3 regions of the Kitasatospora sp. NPDC001664 genome follow, and region 2 is predicted to be linked to each of the others. Evidence: riboswitches for the same ligand, from Rfam matches in the RefSeq annotation. Region 2 holds a riboswitch; each other region holds the start of a gene.
What was found. Region 2 has a riboswitch for cobalamin ahead of ACWCYY_RS09940 (ribonucleoside-diphosphate reductase subunit alpha). Riboswitches for the same ligand answer to the same signal wherever they lie in the genome.

Region 1 (5,363 bases), on a different contig from region 2:
GTAGTTGGTGTTGCTGTACTCCCAGGAGGTCCCGGCCGCGAACCGGGCCCGCTGCGCCAGTGCCCCGTCGAGGAGTTCACGCGGCTCGAAGTAGCGGTACTGGATGGTGGTGAAGTCGGCCAGCGCGGGGGCGTCCATGTAGTCGGGCAGGCCGCTGCTGTGCTGGAGCAGCTGACGGACCGTGGTCCTCCGTCCGTCGATGCCGTCCCCGCGCAGCAGGCCGGGCAGGTAGGTGTCGACGGACGCGTCCAGGGCGACCTTGCCCTCGGCGACCAGCTGGAGCACCACCACGGCGGTGAACGCCTTGGTGTTGCTGCCGGCCCGGATCTGCCCGTCCACCGGGACCCGGGCGCCGGTGGCCAGGTCGCCGACACCGGCGGTGTAGGTGCGGCTGCGGCCGTCGCGGCCCTTGACGGTGGCCAGGGCGGCGGGCATCCCGTCGTCCTTCACCAGCGCGTCGAGGCGCTGCTGCACGACGTCCGGGCGCGGCCCGGCGGAGGCCTCGGCCGGGGCCGGGGCGAAGGCGGTCAGGGCGAGCCCGGCGGCGGCGGTCGCCGTCACGGCGTACCGCAGCCGCTGCAGGGCGTGTTGGTTCATCAGGACTCCACTGGTGCGGGGGAACTGTGCGGGGGGCGGGGGTCAGCGGCAGAGCGCCGCGTCCACCACCTGCTCCACGCGCTTCGCGGTCTCGGGGTTCGGGATGGTGGTCACCGCGACGTTGACGGCCCGTCCGTCCTCGGTGGCGCCGCCGACGGTCTCGAAGCCCGGGATCGCCCCGCCGTGGCCCCAGGCGAGGCCGCCGCAGGAGAGCGGTCGGCTGACCAGCCCGAGCCCGTAGCGGGCACCGGGGCCGATCGCCTCGGCGGGGACGGTGGTGCGCATCTCGGCCAGCTGGGCCGCGGGCAGCAGGCGGCCGGCCAGCAGCGCGCCGTAGAACCGGTTGACGTCGCTGTTGGTCGACACGACGGCGCCGGCCGCCCAGCCCCAGGACGGGTCCAGCTCGCTGTAGTCGCGCAGCGAGCCGTCGGCGGTGCGCTGGTACCCCTTGGGGTGGGCCTCGTGGATCGTCCGGTCCCCGGGAGCGGGGAAGTAGGTGTGCCGCAGGCCGATCCGGTCGATGACCCGCTTGGTGATCTCCTCGCCGAGCGGACGCCCGGTGACCTTCTGGATGATCAGGCCCGCCAGCAGGTAGTTGGTGTTGTTGTACTCCCACTGGGTGCCGGGGGCGGAGTGGGCCTTCTGGGCCAGCGCGGCGTCGAGGAGTTCGCGCGGCTCGTAGTAGCGCCCGGGGTCGCTCAGGACCGCGCCCTGGTTCACGTACTCGGGCAGGCCGCTGGTGTGCTGGAGCAGCTGACGGACCGTGATCTTCCGGCCGTCGATGCCGTCCCCGCGCACCAGGCCCGGGAGGTAGGTGTCGACGGACGCGTCCAGGCCGACCTTGCCCTCGGCGACCAGTTGGAGGATCACCACGGCGGTGAACGCCTTGGTGTTGCTGCCGATCCTCACCTGCCCGTCCACCGGCACCTTGGCCTTGGTGACCGCGTCGCCGACACCGGCGGTGTAGGTGCGGCTGCGGCCGTCGCGGCCCTTGACGGTCACCAGGGCGGCGGGCACGCCGTCGTTCTTGACCAGGGCGTCCAGGCGCTGCTGCACGGCGTCCGGCCGTGGGCCGGCGAAGGCCTCGGCCGGTGCCAGGGCCCCGGCCAGCACGGCGGCGGCGGTCGCGGCGGTGACGGCGGCGGCCACCCCTCGGCGGGTGGTGCGGCGGGTGGTGCCGCGGGTCGGGCGGTGCTGCTGCGGTGCGTGCTCGTTCATCGTCGGGCCCCTCCGGTTCGGGCGCCGGACCTCGTCCCGGCGCCCTTCCAGAGGACCATCCGACGGACCGTCAATCCGTCGTCGCCCGGGACGAGATGACCTCCGGGAACGTGCTCCGGGGGCGGGCCCGCCCCCGGGACCGTGGTCCTGGGCCCGTCTCGAAGCCGCTTCCGACATGCGGACGTGCGGGACAGGACCGGCGCGGGGGCCTAGGGTGGGGACCGCAGTCGGTTCGCCCTGACAGCCGGTCAGGTGCGTCGCAAGAGGGAACCCGGTGACGCCTTTCATCTGGCCATTCCGGGACTGCCCCGCAGCGGTGAGTGGGAACGACCGCCGTCACACGCACTGGGCCCGTGACGGGCCCGGGAAGCGACGGCCACTAGGAGTCCGCCCTGTCCAGGACGGACGTGCCCGCGAGTCCGAAGACCTGCCACTGCCCGCGTGCACCCCGCACGCGGTGATCTCGGTGACCTCGTGGGCGGGTCGACGGAACGGACGGGCACATCCTGGTGCCGCGTCCGCACTGTCACACCTCCTCGCCCGCGCGCCCTCCCGGGATCGCAGCGCGACTCGCGAAGGAGAGTCTCCGTGACCACCAGCACCACCGCCTCGCAGGCCACCGTCCACGGCTACCCCCGGCAGGGGCCGAACCGTGAGCTGAAGAAGGCGATCGAGGGCTACTGGAAGGGCACCGTCACCGCCGACGCCCTCCACTCCACCGCCGCCGAACTCCGGTGCGCCAACTGGCGCAGTCTCGCCGGCGTGGGCATCACCGAAGTCCCCACCGGGGACTTCTCGTTCTACGACCACGTGCTGGACACCACCGTGGCCGTCGGCGCGATCCCGGCCCGTCACCGTGCCGCCGTGCAGGCCGACCCGCTGGACGGCTACTTCGCCATGGCCCGTGGCAACCAGGACGTCGCTCCGCTGGAGATGACCAAGTGGTTCGACACCAACTACCACTACCTGGTGCCGGAGTTGGGTCCGGACACGGTCTTCGCGGCGAACTCCGCCAAGGCGGTCGGCGAGCTCCGCGAGGCGATCGCGCTCGGCCACAAGGGCCGCCCGGTCCTGCTCGGCCCGCTGACCTACCTGCTGCTCGCCAAGCCCGCACCCGGCGTGGCCTCCGACTTCCAGCCGATCACCCTGCTCGACCGCCTGCTGCCGGTCTACGCCCAGCTGCTGGCCGAGCTCAAGGCCGCCGGCGCCGAGTGGGTCCAACTCGACGAGCCCGCCCTGGTCCAGGACCGCACCCCGGCCGAACTCAACGCCGCCACCCGGGTGTTCCGCGACCTCGGCGCGCTGACCGAGCGTCCGAAGATCCTGGTCACCACCTACTTCGACCGGGTCGGCGACGCTCTGAAGGTCCTCGCCAAGGCCCCGGTCGAGGGCGTCGGCCTCGACTTCACCGGCCCGGCCGCCGCCAACCTGGCCGACCTCGCCGCCGTCGGCGGCCTGCCCGGCAAGCGCCTGGTCGCCGGAGTGGTGGACGGCCGCAACATCTGGATCAACAACCTGGAGAAGTCGCTCGCGACCCTGGCCACCCTGCTCGGCCTGGCCGACCGGGTGGACGTCGCCCCGTCCTGCTCGCTGCTGCACGTCCCGCTGGACGCCGCCGCCGAGCCCTACATCGACCCGCAGATCGCCCGCTGGCTCTCCTTCGCCCGCCAGAAGACCACCGAGGTCAGCCTGCTCGCCCGCGGCCTGCGCGAGGGCGCCGACACCATCGCGCCCCAACTCGCCGCCAACCGCGCCGACCTGGCCTCCCGGGCCGGCTCCCCGATCACCCACGACCCGGCCGTCCGGGCCCGGGTCGCGGCCACCACCGAGGCGGACGCCCACCGCGGGCAGGCCTACCCGGAGCGGGCCGCGGCCCAACGGGCCAGGCTCGCCCTGCCGCTGCTGCCCACCACCACCATCGGCTCCTTCCCGCAGACCGCCGAACTCCGCATCGCCCGGGCCGACCTGCGGGCCGGCCGGATCGACGCGGCCGCCTACCAGGAGCGGATGCGGGACGAGGTCCGCGAGGTGATCGAGTACCAGGAGAAGGCCGGCCTCGACGTCCTGGTCCACGGCGAGCCCGAGCGCAACGACATGGTCCAGTACTTCGCCGAGCAGCTCACCGGCTACCTCGCCACCCAGCACGGCTGGGTGCAGTCCTACGGCACCCGCTACGTCCGCCCGCCGGTGCTGGCCGGCGACATCTCCCGCCCGACCCCGATGACCGTCGAATGGCAGCGCTACGCCCAGTCCCTGACGGACCGTCCGGTCAAGGGCATGCTCACCGGGCCGGTCACCATGCTCGCCTGGTCCTTCGTCCGCGACGACCAGCCGCTCGGCGACACCGCCCGCCAGATCGCCCTCGCCCTGCGCGACGAGGTCACCGACCTGGAGGCCGCCGGAGCCGCCGTCATCCAGGTCGACGAGCCCGCCCTGCGCGAGACCCTGCCGCTGCGCGAGGCCGAGCGTGCCGCCTACCTCGCCTGGGCCACCGAGGCGTTCCGCCTCACCACCTCGGGCGTCCGCGCCGACACCCAGGTGCACACCCACATGTGCTACGCCGAGTTCGGCGAAATCCTCGGTGCCATCGAGGACTTGGACGCCGACGTGATCTCCCTGGAGGCGGCCCGCTCGCACATGGAGGTCGCCCACGAGCTCTCCGGAGCCGGCTACCCCCGCGAGGTCGGGCCCGGCGTGTACGACATCCACTCCCCCCGGGTGCCCTCCGCCGAGGAGGCCGCCGCCCTGCTCCGCGCCGGCCTGGCCGCGATCCCGGCCGATCGGCTCTGGGTCAACCCCGACTGCGGCCTGAAGACCCGCGCCTGGCCCGAGACCCGGGCCTCCCTGGAGAACCTGGTCGAGGCCGCCCGGACGGTACGGGCGGAGCTGACGGCCTGACCGCCCTTCCGGGGCGGGTGCGGGCGGCGCCGTGTACCGCTCGCACCCGCCCCGGAGGGACCGCCGTGACCCCGATCACGGTGCGCCCCAAGCGATCTGACACATCGTTGACGCTCTTGACCGCACCGTGGTCTGATGGACCGCCTTTCCACCCTTGGCGTCAGGGGAAGCCGGTCCGACTCCGGCGCTGACCCGCAACCGTGGACCCGCCCACCGGGCGGGTGAGCCGGAATGCCTGCGCCGGGACGTTCGTCAGCTATACGTGCGTCGTCGCGGACTACGACGCGGTCCAGACGGGATCGCCCGCTCCCCGGGCAGGCCCGTCGGCTGCGCCGGCACCCCTCGTCGACCGACCAGGGAGTCACCGTGAGGGTCAGCAGCAGGAGCAGCGGCAGGGCCGGTCGCGCGGGCGACGGCACGGGCGGTGGCGGGTACGGGGCCCGGAGTCCGGCCTCGGCCCTGCTCGCCAGCCTCCTCGCCGTGACGGCCGCCGCCACCGTGCTGTTCGGCCACCCCGGCAGCGCCTTCGCCGATCCGCCCGCCCGCACGCCCGACCTCGCCAAGGGCGCCCGCTACCTCACCGACCCGGCCCGGCTGCTCGACGGCCACTACCACGAGGCCTTCCCCGACTCCGGGTCCGCCGACTTCGG
Region 2 (5,363 bases):
CGTTCTGCAGCTCCACGTGCTGCCCGATGACCGTGCCGCGCGGCTTGCCCGAGCGGGCGGCCTGCTCCAGGTCGGCCAGCATCTGGAAGACCGCCCGGGCGTTGGGCGAAGCGGCCGGGTCGCGCTTGAGCAGGTCCTTGCCCAGGTCGGCCGGGACCGGACGCGGCGTCGGGGACGAGGTCGGGTCGGGCCCGGACGGGGTCGGGGCCGCGGCGGGCCCCGTCCCGTCCTCCGCACCGCTGACCGCTATCACCGTCGCGCACACGACCGAGGCGGCCAGCGTCACGGCGGCCAGCGTCACAGCACCGCCGTGCCGGCCCCGCAGAGATCTCACGGACTCCCCCTGAACGATCCTGATCATCCTTGACGGGGAGACAGTATCCGGACCACCGGGCGGAGCTGACTCCGGGTCACACCGGTCAGCCGGCCTGCGAGAGGGCCCGCTTCTCCAGCGTCGCGCGCACCCGGGCGGCGAAGCCCGGCCCGGCGTCGGTGGCGACCTTGTCCGCGACGACGCCGCCCTCCTTCGCCGAACCCGCGGCCGTGAAGTAGGCGAACCGGCCGAGCGAGCCGTGCGTGTTCGCGCAGCCCACCTCCTGGCAGAAGTCCTTCATGCCCTCCACCTGGAGGCCCTTGATCTGCCCGTTGACGTTGTTCGTCGCCGTCTCCGCCTGGAGCCGCTTGTCGAAGACCGCCACGCCGACCACCACGGCGCTGTCGTTCAGCACGTAGGTGGCCCGCAGCACCTGCCGGCAGCCCTGGTTCTCGATCACGTCCGCGAGCCCGCCGGTGATGGCGTGCCAGCAAGGGGTGACCGTCGTCGCGCTGCGCCGCGTCCAGGTGGCGCCGCCGAAGTCGATGGTCTGGTCGGGGAAGAACGCGGCCGGGTCCACCGGAGCCTTGTCCGTGCTCGCGTCCCAGATGGCCTTGAGCGACGCGTCGTCACCCGCGAGCGGGGTCCCGGGAGCCGGCACGGGCGCCTTGCTCTCCCCCGCGGTGGCCGTCGGGCCGGAGCCGGTCTTCCCGGCCGTGGGGCTGTTCGAGGCCGCTCCGGTCGGCTTGGCCACCGGGTCGCCGCCCTTCGAGGACACCGAGACCGCCACCGCGACCAGCCCGCCGACGACCGCGAGCGCGACCACGCCGAGCAGCAGCCGCATCCGGGTCTTGCGCTTGGCGTCGTCCTGCGCCCGCTGCGCCATCGCGTCCCAGTCCGGTCCGCCGGGCGGCGGGCCGAACGCCGGATACTGCTGCGGGTACTGCGGGTACTCCTGACCGGGCTGCTGCCCGTTGCCACCGTTCATGCCCACCCCATCACTCATGTGCGCAGATCCTAGGCCATCGCCGGAACCCCCAGACAGGGGTGGTCCCGGGTCCTGACAAGGCCTCCCGCCGGGCCTACGCCCATCACTGCGGGCCACCACTGCGCTACACGACACCACACAAGATGTGGGGTCCACCGAGCCAGGTAGCACTACATGTATGCTCGCTCTCGCTGTCGATGCAGGGGAACTCCGGTGGAAGTCCGGGACTGCCCCGCAACGGTGAGCGGGCTTCCGGTACGACCGCCCGCGAGTCCGGTGACCTGCCGACGGTGTGCCACACGGCTTCCCCGCAGACGCCTTGGAGCACAGCAGTGACGTCCGGGCCTCGCGGGTGGGCCGGGGGTGGATCGCGCGCGCCGTGACGGTGTCCGCGCCGTACTCCCCTGCGCCCGAGTCGGCCCGGCAGCCATGCCGACCGCCGCCGCCAGGAGAGAAGCGCCTTGACCATCGCTGCCTCAGTTGCCCTGCCCGCCCAGGGAACCGCCGAAGACCGGACCGACCCGGGCGCCGCCCTCCTCCGGCTCCTCACGGACCGCAGCGCCGACCTCCCCCAGGTGGACCCGGGCCACGTCGCGGCCGCTGCGCTGCGCGGCCGGCACGCCGGTTCGGACTTCGCCGAGCTGCGCGGCCTGGCCGTGGAGGCTGCCGCCTCGATGATCGCCGAGGACCCGCAGTACTCGAAGCTGGCGGCCCGGCTGCTCGCCCTGGAGATCCAGGACGAGGCCGTCTCGCAGGGCGCCGTCTCCTTCGCCGCCTCGATCGCCGTCGGCCACGCCGAGGGCCTGATCGGCGACGTCACCGCGGCCTTCGTGGCCAAGCACGCGGCCGCCTTCAACGGTCTGATCGACACGGCCGGCGACGACCGCTTCGAGTACTTCGGCCTGCGCACCGTGCAGTCCCGCTACCTGCTGCGCCACCCGATCACCCGTCAGGTGATCGAGACCCCGCAGCACTTCCTGCTCCGGGTCGCGGCGGGCCTGGCGGTCGGCGACACCGAGAAGTCGGTGGCCGAGGTGGCCGAGCTCTACAAGCTGATGAGCCGTCTGGAGTACCTGACCAGCTCCCCGACGCTGTTCAACTCCGGCACCAAGCACCCGCAGATGTCCTCCTGCTACCTGCTGGACTCGCCGCTGGACAACCTGGACTCGATCTACAACCGGTACGCCCAGATCGCCCGGCTCTCCAAGCACGCCGGCGGCATCGGCCTCTCCTACTCCCGGATCCGCTCGCGCGGCAGCCTGATCCGCGGCACCAACGGCAAGTCCAACGGCATCGTCCCGTTCCTGCGCACCCTGGACTCCTCGGTCGCCGCGGTGAACCAGGGCGGCCGCCGCAAGGGCGCGGCCTGCGTCTACCTGGAGACCTGGCACGCGGACATCGAGGAGTTCCTGGAGCTCCGCGACAACACCGGCGAGGAGGCCCGCCGGACCCACAACCTGAACCTCGCGCACTGGATCCCGGACGAGTTCATGCGCCGGGTGAACGCCAACGCCGACTGGTCGCTGTTCTCCCCGGCCGACGTGCCCGAGCTGGTCGACCTCTGGGGCGCCGAGTTCGACGAGGCCTACCTCAAGGCCGAGCAGGCCGGCAAGGCCGTCCGCACCATCCCGGCGCAGACCCTCTACGCCCGGATGATGCGCACCCTGGCGCAGACCGGCAACGGCTGGATGACCTTCAAGGACGCCTCCAACCGGGCCGCCAACCAGACCGCGCTGCCCGGCCGCGTGGTGCACTCCTCGAACCTCTGCACCGAGATCATCGAGGTCACCGACGACTCCGAGACCGCCGTCTGCAACCTCGGCTCGGTCAACCTGGGCGCCCACGTCGCCGCGGGCGCCACCGTCGCCGACCTGGTGAACGCGATGGACTGGGAGCGGCTGGACGCCACCGTGCGCACCGCCGTGACCTTCCTGGACCGGGTCATCGACATCAACTTCTACCCGACCACCGAGGCCGGGACCTCCAACTCCCGCTGGCGGCCGGTCGGCCTCGGGGTGATGGGTCTTCAGGACGTCTTCTTCCAGCTCCGCCTGGACTTCGACTCCGCCGAGGCCAAGCAGCTCTCCACGCTGATCGCCGAGCGCATCATGCTCACCGCCTACGAGCGCTCCAGCGAGCTGGCCGAGCAGTTCGGCCGCCACGAGGCGTACGGCGAGACCCGGGCCGCCCGCGGCCAGCTGCACATCGACCACTTCGGCGTCACCCCCGCGTGGGCCGACCGCTGGGACGCGCTGCGCGCCCGGATCGCCGAGACCGGCCTGCGCAACTCGCTGCTGCTGGCCATCGCGCCGACCGCGACCATCGCCTCGATCGCCGGCGTCTACGAGTGCATCGAGCCGCAGGTCTCCAACCTCTTCAAGCGCGAGACCCTCTCCGGCGAGTTCCTCCAGGTCAACCCGTACCTGGTCCGCGAGCTCAAGGAGCTGGGCGTCTGGGACCAGCAGACCCGGGACGCGCTGCGCGAGTCCAACGGCTCGGTCCAGGACTTCAACTGGCTGCCCGGCGAGGTCCGTTCGCTCTACCGCACCGCCTGGGAGCTGCCGCAGCGCGCGCTGATCGACCTGGCCGCCGCCCGTCAGCCCTACATCGACCAGAGCCAGTCGCTGAACCTCTTCATGGCGGCGCCGACCATCGGCAAGCTCTCCTCGATGTACGCCTACGCCTGGAAGGTCGGTCTGAAGACCACCTACTACCTGCGTTCGCGCCCGGCCACCCGGATCGCCCAGGCCGCCACCGGCGCCGCCCGCGCCGCCGCCCCGGTCCCGGTGACCGTGGGCGCCCCGACCCTCACCCCGGAGGAGGAGGCCGCGCTGGCCTGCTCCCTGGAGAACCCCGAGTCCTGCGAGGCCTGCCAGTGAGCACCACCCCCGAGACCCCCGGCCGCGAGAAGATGCTGCTCGACCCGGGCTTCGAGCTGACGCTCCGTCCGATGCGCTACCCGTCGTTCTACGACCGGTACCGGGACGCGATCAAGAACACCTGGACCGTGGAGGAGGTGGACCTGCACTCCGACGTCGCCGACCTCGCCAAGCTGAGCGAGGGCGAGCGGCACATGATCGGCCGGCTGGTCGCCTTCTTCGCCACCGGTGACTCGATCGTCGCCAACAACGTGGTGCTGAGCCTCTACAAGCACATCAACTCCCCCGAGGCCCGGCTCTACCTGTCCCGGCAGCTGTTCGAGGAGGCCGTGCACGTCCAGTTCTACCTGACGCTGCTCGACACCTACCTGCCCGACCCGGACGACCGCGCGGCGGCCTTCGCGGCGGTGGAGAACATCCCCTCCATCCACCAGAAGGCGCAGTTCTGCTTCAAGTACATGAACGCGGTCGACCACATCGACTCGCTGCAGACCAAGGAGGACCGCCGCGCGTTCCTCCTCAACCTGATCTGCTTCGCGGCCTGCGTCGAGGGCCTGTTCTTCTACGGCGCCTTCGCGTACGTGTACTGGTTCCGCAGCCGCGGCCTGCTGCACGGCCTGGCCACCGGCACCAACTGGGTGTTCCGGGACGAGTCCATGCACATGGACTTCGCCTTCTCGGTGGTGGACACCGTCCGCGAGGAGGAGCCCGACCTCTTCGACGACGAGATGGCCAAGCAGGTCACCGAGATGCTGGAGGAGGCCGTCGAGGCCGAGCTCCAGTTCGCCCAGGACCTCTGCGGCGAGGGCCTGCCCGGCATGAACACCGAGTCGATGCGCCAGTACCTGGAGGCCGTGGCCGACCAGCGCCTGGCCCGCCTCGGCCTGCCGGTCCGGTACGGCTCGGCCAACCCGTTCGGCTTCATGGAGCTGCAGAACGTCCAGGAGCTGACCAACTTCTTCGAGCGCCGGGTCTCCGCCTACCAGGTCGCGGTCGAGGGCTCGGTCGCCTTCGACGACGACTTCTAGGCCGCCCCGGACCACCGGAGTCCGAACGGACGGAGGGCCCCGACGCGATCGCGTCGGGGCCCTCCGTCCTCACGGTGCGGGCCGGTCAGCCCATCCAGGTCCCGGAGGACCAGACGGGGCTGCCGTCCTGACGGTAGATCACCAGGTTGCCGTCG
Region 3 (5,363 bases), on a different contig from region 2:
CCCAGCGCACCAGTACGCCCGGCTCCTGGGCCAGCGCGTCCAGGTCGGTGAAGTTCGACAGGCGCGGGAAGCGCACCACGGCCACCCGCAGCACGTCCTTGCCGACCGGCCCGCGCACCGCGCCCCGGTCCACCACCGTGGTCAGGTCCAGCGAGTCCTCGGCGTCCAGCCACAGGCCCGGCAGCATCGGCAGAGTGCCCAGCACCGGACGGCCCGTCAGCTCGTGCAGCATCCTCAGCCCGGGCTCCAGCAGCCGCGCGTCGCCCCGGAACTTGTTGACGAACCAGCCCGCCACCAGCGCCTGGTCCTCCGCCGAGAGCAGCGCCAGCGTCCCGTACATGGCGGCGAACACCCCGCCCCGGTCGATGTCGCCGACCACCACCACGGGCAGCTTCGCCGCCGTGGCCAGGCCCATGTTGGCGATGTCCCGGTCCCGCAGGTTGATCTCGGCCGGCGAACCGGCGCCCTCGCAGACCACCACCTCGAACCGGCTGCGCAGGTCCGCCAGGCACTCCAGCGAGCGCTCCAGCAGGTACGGCTTGCGCTCCCGGTAGTCCAGCGCGCCGACCTCGGCCACCGGCTTGCCCAGCAGCACCACCTGGCTGCGCGCATCCGCCCCGGGCTTGAGCAGCACCGGGTTCATCGCCGCCTCCGGCTCCACCCGGGCCGCCTGCGCCTGCATCGCCTGGGCCCGGCCGATCTCGGCGCCGTCGGCGGTGACGAAGGAGTTCAGCGACATGTTCTGCGCCTTGAACGGGGCGACCCGCACCCCCTGCCGGGCCAGCCAGCGGCAGATGCCCGCCGTCACGACGCTCTTCCCGGCGTCCGAGGTGGTCCCGGCGACCAGCAGCGCGTTGCTCACGTTGTCCTCCTCTTCCGGCCCGCACCGGAGATGACGGCCCGTCCGACCAGTGCGACGCCCAGCGCCAGCACGCCCACCCGGCGCGACAGGGCGCACGCCCGCTCGATGTCCCGCACGCCCACGGGGCGCAGCTCCGCCCCGAGCACCGGCCGGTGCTCCACGCGCTCCCCGTACTGCAGCGTGCCCCCGAGGCGCACCCCCAGGGCCCCCGCGAAGGCCGACTCCGCCTGCCCGGCGTTCGGGCTCGGGTGTGACGAACCGTCACGCCGCCACACCCGCCAGGCCGTCCCCGGCTCCGGCGCGGCCGCCACCGTCAGCAGCGCGGTCAGCCGCGCCCCCGGCCAGCCCGCCACGTCGTCCAGCCGCGCCGAGGCCCAGCCGAACCGCAGGTACCGCGCCGAGCGGTGGCCCACCATGGCGTCCAAGGTGTTGACGGCCCGGAAGGCCAGCAGCCCGGGCGTCCCGGCCAGCGCCCCCCAGGTGAGCGCGTTCACCACGGCGTCGGCGGTGTTCTCGGCCACCGACTCCACCACCGCGCGGGCGATCTGCTGCCCGTCCAGGCCGCTCGGATCCCGCCCGCACAGGTGCGGCAGCCGCTCCCGGGCCGCCGTCAGGTCCCCGGCCTCCAGCGAGGCCCCGATGGTCCGGGCCTCCTTCGTCAGCGAGCTGCCGCCCAGCACCGTGAAGGTCGCGGCGGCGGCCAGCGCCGCACTCGCCACCGGGCTGCGGCGCGCGGCCCGCCCGGCCAGCGAGGCCCCCGCGGCGACGGCCCCGACGCAGACGGCGGTGTACGCGGCACCCACGGCGCGGTCGTCGCGCCAGATCCGGCGCTCCAGCCGCGTCGCGGCCGTACCGAACAGCGCCACCGGATGGCCGCGCCGGGGATCGCCGAAGCGGGCGTCCGCCAGGTAGCCGGCGGCGGCGCCCAGCAGAAAGGGGGTCAGACGGCGCACGGTGCGGGCGAGTCGGCGTGGCTCCGGGCAGGCGGCATCAGTGCGTGTCCTCACTCAGGGTCCGCGCCCTGGATCGACGTAGCGGGGGCGAGAGTCTCCTGGCTTCCGGGTCGGACACACCCTCGGGCCTTCCAACAGCCGCCTGGGCGGGCCGTCGTGACCATGGTTCGAGCGTGCTCCCCGGTGACAGTGGCGGGACCGCGCCGGATTCGCACCGGCTTCCTCTCCTTGCCTCCGATTGGCTGAAAGATCCCACCACGCCCCTCGACCGGGCGTCAACAACGGTGGCGGAGGGGTTGGTCACACGGTTGTCCGCCCCGCCGTGCGGCGCGCCTGCGGCGGCGGCAGGCTGGCCGTGGCACGGCACCGTCGCCGTACCGGACCCGGAAGAAACAAGAGGGACGGCGATGACCGATCTCGGCAAACTCCTCAGCGGCCTGCTCGGCGGCAGCGGCGGTGGGAACGCCAGCGCGGGGAACCTGCTCTCCATCCTGCTCGGCTCGCTGGCCGCGAACGGCGCCGGGCGGGGCAACGGGCTCGGCGCCCTGCTCCAGCAGCTGACGGAGGGCGGTCTCGGCTCCCAGGCCCGCTCCTGGGTCGGCACCGGCGACAACCACCCCGTCACCGGCCCCGAACTCGCCGCCGCCCTCCCGCCCGGCGAACTCGAGATGCTCGCCCGCAACGCCGGCATCACCCCCGACCAGGCCGCCGACACCCTCGCCACCCACCTCCCGTCGACGGTCGACCGCCTCACCCCCAACGGCGAACTCCCCACCCCGGCCACCATCGAGGAGCTCTTCGGCAAGATGTGACGCCCGGGAGCGCCCCGCAGGGGCGCGGGGAACTGCGCGAGTCGGAAGGCGGTCCACCTGCAACTCAAGGCACGTCAGCCAGTTGCACGTGCTGCCGTTCCCCCACGCGCAGTTCCCCGCGCCCCTGCGGGGCGCTCCTCGCCGTCGTTATCTCCGAGCGGCCCTGGGTGATCACCCGTCAGTAGTGGGAGGATCCTCCAGCGCCGCGCCCCGGGCCGGGAATCCGGTTCGTGCGTTCAGCGGGTGCAGGCGGCAGCCGGGCCGCACCTACGGTCTGGGCATGCGCCGCAGACCGCCCACCCCCACGCCGGTCCCGTTCTCACCCGCCGCCGCGAGGGCCCACCGGGTGGGCCTCGGGCTGACGCCCGATCAGGTCGCGGCCGGCATGGCCGCGCACGGGGTGCGGCTGCTGCCCACCCACGTGATCGGCTGGGAGACCGGGGAGTACCGCCCGGACGAGACCGAGTTCATCGCCCTGGCCCGCGCCCTCTGGTGCCCGCCGGCGCAGCTGATGGGCACCGCCCCGTCGAGCCTGCGCGACTTCCGGGTGGCCCGGGAGCTCACCCAGGAGCAGGCCGCCCGCCGGATCGGCGTGGCCCTGCGCGTCTACGAACAGGCCGAGCTGACCGGCAGCTGGCCCGGAGACCCGGAGCAGTCCTGGGAACTCGCCCAGGTCCTCGGCCTCACCCTCCGGGCCTTCGCCTGGGTGACCAACCGTCAGGACGCCCTGGAGAAGTGCCTGCGGCAGTGCGTGGACGGCCGCTGGCAGAGCCAGGTGAAGCCGGTCGCCAAGCTGCTGCCGGTGCCCCGCTCCGTCCTGGAGAGCGTCCTCGCCGACCTCCAGCAGGACCACGTCGTGCCGATGCACTGGGGCGCCGCACCCGCCCCCGTCGCCGAGCAGCAGCCCGACGTGCCGCCGCTCCAGCGCTTCTGGGAACTGCTCGCGGCCCGCCCCACCGACATCCCCGTCTGACGCACCGTCCGCTCCCGTTCCCGTACGGCGGCACTCCGGTGGCACCCCGCTCCCGCCCCCGGTCGAATGGACCGCAACGTCCGAGACCCGCCCTCACACCCGGGAGCGCCCATGCGTTGGGGAACCGCGGCCATGGTGGCCGCCGCCGTCGTCGGAGCCGGTGGCGCGGCCGTCCTGCTGATCGGCCGCCGGGCCTCCCAGAACGTGGTGCGGCCCGGACGGCCCGAGCCCGGCAGCGCCCCCGAACTGCGGGTGCACGACCTGGCCCCGGGCGCGGTGGTGCTCACCCGCAGCTCCGCCACCGCCCTGTCGGGCCGGTACGCGCTGGAGTGGCCGAACGGCGGGCACGCCGTGGTGGGCGAGGTGCTGGCCACCGGGCCGCAGACCGTCACCCGCCGCCTGGAGCTGGTCGACGGCGGCTCCCTCGACCCCGGCACCAAGGTCGAGTTCACCCCGCGGGTGCTCACCGGTGACCCGCGTACCGCCCTCGGCATCGACCACACCGACACCATCGCGGCCGGTGAGCACGGCGACCTCCCCGCCTGGTACACCCCCGGCAAGCGCGGCACCTGGGTCCTGCTGGTGCACGGCCCCGGCGCCGACCGCACCCAGGCCCTCCCGGTCATCCCGACCCTGCGCGCCCTGGAGCTCCCCACCCTCACCGTCACCTACCGCGGCGACCAGGGCGCCCCGGAGTCGCCGGACGGCCTCACCCACTTCGGCGAGACCGAGTGGGAGGACGTCGAGGCGGCGATCCGGCTGGCCCTGGAGAGCGGTGCGGGCAAGGTGATCCTCTACGGCTGGTCCACCGGCGCCACCATGGCGCTCCAGACCGCCGCCCGCTCGGCCTTCCGGGAGTCGATCGCCGGGCTGGTGCTGGACTCGCCGGTGCTCGACTGGTCCCGGACGGTCCGCCGCGAACGCGCCCGGGCCGGCGTCCCGGCCGCCGTCGCCGAACTCGGCGCCCTCGCGGCCGAGGGCCGGGCCGGCGTCGACCTGGCCGGCTTCGCCCGCCTCGCCTCCGGCACCGACCTGCACGTCCCCACCCTCCTGCTGCACAGCCCGGACGACTCCATCGCCCCCTGGTCCGCCGCCGCCCGCCTGGCCGACCTCCGCGGCGACCTGGTCAGCCTCCACCCCGTCCCCCACGCCGAACACGCCGCCCTCTGGAACGCCGCCCCCACCCCCTACACCGAATCCCTCCGCCGCTGGCTCACCCCGCTCCTCTGACGGTGGCAGCGCGTCGCCAGTGAGCGCCCCGCAGGGGCGCGGGGCTCTGCTGATCTGCGGCTCCGCCGCGCGGGCGCGCGGGGGAACGGCAGCACGTGCAACTGGCTGACGGCGGTTAAGTTGCAGGTGAGCCGCCTTCCGCTTCGCGCAGTTCCCCGCGCCCCCGGTGTGACCACCACCGCCGGCCAGGCCGGTTCTGCTGCCCGTTGCGCGCCCGCGCGGCGGAGCCGCACATGATCAGAGCCCCGCGCCCCCGAGGTCGCTGCCCTACCGGTTCGCCTGCCTCCAGTGGCCGGGGATGACCGAAGAAATGACCTTCTCGGTCGGGTTTGCACCGCTCGCGCGAAAAGCCGATGTGACAGGAGGCCCGTACACGGGGAAGACTGCACGGCGTGACGTCTCGGAATCCGCGCGACCGTGATGCCCCGCTCCCGCCGAAGACCGGTACCGGTGCGACGGTGACCCGTCTCCCCGGTTCGGCCCGTCGGCCCGACACAGTGCAGCCGGGCGCCCCGCGCCGCCGCACGCCCGCA

Region 1: linked by a shared signal. The riboswitch ahead of metE (5-methyltetrahydropteroyltriglutamate--homocysteine S-methyltransferase) and the one ahead of ACWCYY_RS09940 (ribonucleoside-diphosphate reductase subunit alpha) in region 2 are both predicted to bind cobalamin.
Region 3: linked by a shared signal. The riboswitch ahead of ACWCYY_RS17585 (cobalamin biosynthesis protein) and the one ahead of ACWCYY_RS09940 (ribonucleoside-diphosphate reductase subunit alpha) in region 2 are both predicted to bind cobalamin.

Annotation. Positions count from the first base shown of each region.
Region 1 covers NZ_JBSFGS010000010.1:29,500-34,862, reverse strand. The annotation lists gene ACWCYY_RS15820 (serine hydrolase domain-containing protein) at 1-597, opposite strand, end outside; gene ACWCYY_RS15815 (serine hydrolase domain-containing protein) at 640-1,815, opposite strand; cobalamin riboswitch at 2,026-2,264, shown strand; gene metE (5-methyltetrahydropteroyltriglutamate--homocysteine S-methyltransferase) at 2,404-4,713, shown strand; gene ACWCYY_RS15805 (prenyltransferase/squalene oxidase repeat-containing protein) at 5,080-5,363, shown strand, end outside.
Region 2 covers NZ_JBSFGS010000005.1:253,631-258,993, forward strand. The annotation lists gene ACWCYY_RS09930 (glycoside hydrolase family 26 protein) at 1-334, opposite strand, end outside; gene ACWCYY_RS09935 (hypothetical protein) at 420-1,319, opposite strand; cobalamin riboswitch at 1,480-1,604, shown strand; gene ACWCYY_RS09940 (ribonucleoside-diphosphate reductase subunit alpha) at 1,763-4,180, shown strand; gene ACWCYY_RS09945 (ribonucleotide-diphosphate reductase subunit beta) at 4,213-5,208, shown strand; gene ACWCYY_RS09950 (glycoside hydrolase domain-containing protein) at 5,294-5,363, opposite strand, start outside.
Region 3 covers NZ_JBSFGS010000011.1:174,994-180,356, forward strand. The annotation lists gene ACWCYY_RS17580 (cobyric acid synthase) at 1-862, opposite strand, end outside; gene ACWCYY_RS17585 (cobalamin biosynthesis protein) at 859-1,815, opposite strand; cobalamin riboswitch at 1,885-2,066, opposite strand; gene ACWCYY_RS17590 (YidB family protein) at 2,100-2,627, shown strand; gene ACWCYY_RS17595 (helix-turn-helix domain-containing protein) at 2,908-3,600, shown strand; gene ACWCYY_RS17600 (alpha/beta hydrolase family protein) at 3,712-4,830, shown strand.